DNA from 2 places in the Paenibacillus lutimineralis genome. Region 2 is predicted to be linked to the other one. Evidence: a T-box and tRNA genes for the amino acid it is inferred to sense, from the RefSeq annotation. Region 2 holds a T-box; the other holds one or more tRNA genes.
The links. The T-box of region 2 lies ahead of ileS (isoleucine--tRNA ligase). A T-box ahead of a tRNA ligase gene usually reads a tRNA of that ligase, here a tRNA-Ile.
Positions count from the first base shown of each region.

Region 1 (2,371 bases), 1.0 Mb from region 2:
CTAAGTCTAGTGCGTCTGCCAATTCCGCCACACGCGCACATTCACACTATATTCTCTAAGAGAATACTGGTGAGCCATGAAGGACTCGAACCTTCGACACCCTGATTAAAAGTCAGGTGCTCTACCAACTGAGCTAATGGCTCATAAAATGGCTGGGGATATAGGATTCGAACCTATGAGTGACGGAGTCAAAGTCCGTTGCCTTACCGCTTGGCTAATCCCCAATAAGATTAAATGGGGCGATCGATGGGACTTGAACCCACGAGTGCCGGAGCCACAATCCGGTGCGTTAACCCCTTCGCCACGACCGCCATAATATTGTTAATTGAGTTGTTAAGATTGAAGCTAATTGCGGGGGCAGGATTTGAACCTACGACCTTCGGGTTATGAGCCCGACGAGCTACCGGACTGCTCCACCCCGCGTCAATTATATGGTGGAGGCTAACGGGATCGAACCGCTGACCCTCTGCTTGTAAGGCAGATGCTCTCCCAGCTGAGCTAAGCCTCCATACATGGTGACCCGTAGGGGATTCGAACCCCTGTTACCTCCGTGAAAGGGAGGTGTCTTAACCCCTTGACCAACGGGCCATGTAATAAAGTATATAAAGATAATTATGGCGGAGAGAGAGGGATTCGAACCCTCGAGACGCTTGTGACGCCTACACGATTTCCAATCGTGCTCCTTCGGCCAACTCGGACACCTCTCCATGTATTTAGGTTCCCCAGAAAGTAATAGAATTAACAGTAATTCTTCACTTTCTGGGGAATTAACTCCCCGAACAGGACTCGAACCTGTGACAACTCGATTAACAGTCGAGTGCTCTACCAACTGAGCTATCAGGGAACATTGGTGGAGCCAAGCGGGATCGAACCGCTGACCTCCTGCTTGCAAGGCAGGCGCTCTCCCAGCTGAGCTATGGCCCCATACTGATATCAAATGGGCCCTAGTGGACTCGAACCACCGACCTCACCCTTATCAGGGGTGCGCTCTAACCAACTGAGCTAAGGGCCCTCATTAAGGAACACGATTCCACGAATAGTATGTATAAATATACTGGCGAAAAAAAATCCCCCAAAGGGGTTTCGCTTGGCGGCTTCCTACTCTCCCAGGACCCTTCGGTCCAAGTACCATCGGCGCTAGAGGGCTTAACGGTCGTGTTCGGGATGGGTACGTGTGGAACCCCTCCGCCATCGCCACCAAACGTGATTTGTCGAAGCTTTTGCTTCTCGAAATCCTGCAATCCCTTATTAAAAGGTTATGCGTCTTGGTTCAGGCATCAGCATCGCCAAATGCTGAAAGCAATCTTCTATTAAGTAATCACTTGAATCACTCAATATACAGGTTTGCTCCCTGAAAACTGGATACGAAACTCATTTGCATTTTAGATTTTTGGATAAGCCCTCGACCGATTAGTACCTGTCAGCTCCATACATTGCTGCACTTCCACCTCAGGCCTATCAACCTCGTCGTCTTCAAGGGGTCTTACTAATTGGGAAATCTCATCTTGAGGGGGGCTTCACGCTTAGATGCTTTCAGCGCTTATCCCTTCCGCACTTAGCTACCCAGCTATGCTCCTGGCGGAACAACTGGTGCACCAGCGGTGCGTCCATCCCGGTCCTCTCGTACTAAGGACAGCTCCTCTCAAATTTCCTACGCCCACGACAGATAGGGACCGAACTGTCTCACGACGTTCTGAACCCAGCTCGCGTACCGCTTTAATGGGCGAACAGCCCAACCCTTGGGACCTACTTCAGCCCCAGGATGCGATGAGCCGACATCGAGGTGCCAAACCTCCCCGTCGATGTGGACTCTTGGGGGAGATAAGCCTGTTATCCCCAGGGTAGCTTTTATCCGTTGAGCGATGGCCCTTCCATGCGGTACCACCGGATCACTAAGCCCGACTTTCGTCCCTGCTCGACTTGTCAGTCTCGCAGTCAAGCTCCCTTTTGCCTTTGCACTCTTCGAATGATTTCCAACCATTCTGAGGGAACCTTGGGGCGCCTCCGTTACTCTTTAGGAGGCGACCGCCCCAGTCAAACTGCCCGCCTGACACTGTCCCCGCACCGGATCACGGTACTAGGTTAGAACTCCGACACGATCAGGGTGGTATCCCAACGGCGCCTCCACCGAAGCTGGCGCTCCGGATTCCTAGGCTCCCACCTATCCTGTACAAATCGTATCAAAGTCCAATATCAAGCTGCAGTAAAGCTCCATGGGGTCTTTCCGTCTTGTCGCGGGTAACCTGCATCTTCACAGGTATTAAAATTTCACCGGATCTCTCGTTGAGACAGCGCCCAAGTCGTTACGCCATTCGTGCGGGTCAGAATTTACCTGACAAGGAATTTCGCTACCTTAGGACCGTTATAGTTA
Region 1 covers NZ_CP034346.1:1,097,275-1,099,645, reverse strand. The annotation lists tRNA gene EI981_RS04670 (tRNA-Leu) at 1-37, opposite strand, end outside; tRNA gene EI981_RS04665 (tRNA-Lys) at 68-143, opposite strand; tRNA gene EI981_RS04660 (tRNA-Gln) at 150-224, opposite strand; tRNA gene EI981_RS04655 (tRNA-His) at 236-311, opposite strand; tRNA gene EI981_RS04650 (tRNA-Met) at 350-423, opposite strand; tRNA gene EI981_RS04645 (tRNA-Val) at 433-508, opposite strand; tRNA gene EI981_RS04640 (tRNA-Glu) at 514-588, opposite strand; tRNA gene EI981_RS04635 (tRNA-Ser) at 616-707, opposite strand; tRNA gene EI981_RS04630 (tRNA-Asn) at 772-844, opposite strand; tRNA gene EI981_RS04625 (tRNA-Ala) at 849-924, opposite strand; tRNA gene EI981_RS04620 (tRNA-Ile) at 939-1,012, opposite strand; rRNA gene rrf (5S ribosomal RNA) at 1,086-1,202, opposite strand; rRNA gene EI981_RS04610 (23S ribosomal RNA) at 1,391-2,371, opposite strand, start outside.
Region 1: it encodes a tRNA-Ile, which carries the amino acid that the T-box ahead of ileS (isoleucine--tRNA ligase) is inferred to sense. The anticodon was not compared.

Region 2 (2,371 bases):
TAATGAATTTCTGGATCAGGTCATCAAAGATTATGAAATAGTAATTAGAGAGAATAAAGAGCTTCAAAATCAGCTGCTCTCGATGCAAGATAAGCTTGATCATTTTTCCAATATTGAGGAAACGCTGAGTAAGACGATTATCGTTGCGCAGGAAGCTGCCGATGAGGTTAAGAACAATGCCAAGAAGGAATCGCAGCTTATTGTGAAGGAAGCGGAGAAGAATGCTGACCGGATCGTGAATGAAGCATTGGCGAAGTCTCGCAAGATCGCAATGGAAGTAGAGGAGCTGAAGAAGCAGGCCTCCATCTATCGGGCAAGGTTCCGCACTCTGGTAGAAGCTCAGCTCGATCTGTTAAGTGGGGACGGCTGGGATACGCTAGAGACTCGCGAGCTGGAACGTTCGTATGATGGTGAACGCGAACGAGAGCGTGAACGTGAACGTGAAGCAAAGGAAATCTACTAGGAGTCGTTCAATTAGATCTGTCTATCCTGTAGGCTTGCAGGTTGACATCCGAATGACAATAAGTTATATATAATATCATATTGTGCAGCTGCTGCACACCAATTGAATTAGACATTTGATGATGGGAACAAGTACGTTGCGTATTTGATCTGCAGAGAGTTGGCATATGCTGAGAGCCAATGTTCAGGACGCAAGCGGAATATCCTCCCGGAGAAGCAGGGCTGAAGTTGAATTCTTAAGAAGTAAGCCTTTGCCGGCGGTCGGCCGTTATACCGAACCCATATGGATGTATGGAGCAGAGTGTCATATGGCTTGAGCGCACGAGCAACGCGTGCGACGTTGGCGATATGAAACAAGGGTGGTAACGCGAGTTAGAGTCTCGTCCCTTTTTGGGGCGGGGCTTTTTTTATTTTCCATGAAGAAGGGAAGAAATATTACGATGCAAAGAGTAGATGTCAAAGAAGGAGCGCGCAATCGCGATTTGCGCATCTTGAACAAGTGGACGAAGGAGGAGACGTTCAAGCGGAGTATCGAGAATCGTGCCGGCCGTCCGAACTATGTGTTGTTCGAAGGACCGCCAACCGCGAATGGTCTGCCGCATACTGGCCATCTGCTTGGGCGGGTAATCAAGGACTTTATCGGCAGATACCAGACGATGAAGGGATACCGCGTCGTTCGTAAAGCGGGCTGGGATACACATGGACTGCCGGTCGAACTTGGCGTGGAGAAGGAGCTTGGCATTTCCGGTAAGCAGGAGATCGAGAAATACGGTGTCGAGGAATTCGTGAAGAAATGTAAGGACAGCGTATTTGGCTATGAGAAGCAATGGCGCGAATTTACCGAAGCTATCGCTTATTGGACCGATCTGGATCATCCATACATTACGCTGGAAAATAACTATATCGAGAGCGTGTGGAACATCCTAGCCACGATTCATGAGAAAGGCTTGCTCTACCGGGGACATCGCGTCAGCCCTTATTGCCCTTGCTGCCAGACGACACTCAGCTCTCATGAAGTAGCGCAGGGCTATGAGGATGTAAAGGATCTGAGTGCCACGGCTAAATTCAAGCTGGATGACAGCGGTGAATATGTGCTCGCTTGGACAACAACGCCATGGACTTTGCCAGCGCACGTCGCTCTGGCGGTTAATCCAGAGATGGAATATGTACGGGTGAAGCAAGAGGATGGAGTATATATCGTCGCCAAGAATCTGGTTGAGAAGGTCATGAAAGGCGACTACAGCATTGTATCGAGCCTTAAGGGAAGCGATCTGGTCGGCAAAACCTATACGCCGCCATTCTCTTATATTCAGGCTGACAAAATAAATGTCATTGTCGGTGCTTCTTATGTTACCGATACTAGCGGTACAGGTATTGTCCACATGGCTCCTGCCCACGGTGAGGATGACTATCGGACCTGCCGTGAGAACGGAATCAGCTTCGTTAGTGTAGTGAACGGTCAGGGCTGCTATACAGATACAGTGAGCGATTTTGCCGGACGCTTCGTTAAGGATTGCGATCTGGACATCGTCAAGACGCTGTCTGAGAAAGGGCTTCTTTACAGTAAGGAAAAGTACGAGCACAGCTACCCATTCTGCTGGCGCTGTAAATCCCCATTGCTCTATTATGCGATGGAGAGCTGGTTCATTGAGACGACCGCGGTCAAAGATCAGCTGATCGCCAATAACAATACGGTGCAATGGTATCCTGAGCACATCCGTGATGGACGTTTCGGCAAATTCCTTGAGGAATTGGTCGACTGGAATATCAGTCGTAACCGTTATTGGGGAACGCCGCTGAATGTCTGGGTCTGCCCGGATTGCGGCGGTCAATTTGCTCCACACAGCCTTGCTGAACTTCGTGCTCATGCAGTAGGTGAGGTTAGCGAGAATCTGGAGCTTCATAAACC
Region 2 covers NZ_CP034346.1:2,115,563-2,117,933, forward strand. The annotation lists gene EI981_RS08685 (DivIVA domain-containing protein) at 1-463, shown strand, start outside; T-box leader at 573-853, shown strand; gene ileS (isoleucine--tRNA ligase) at 903-2,371, shown strand, end outside.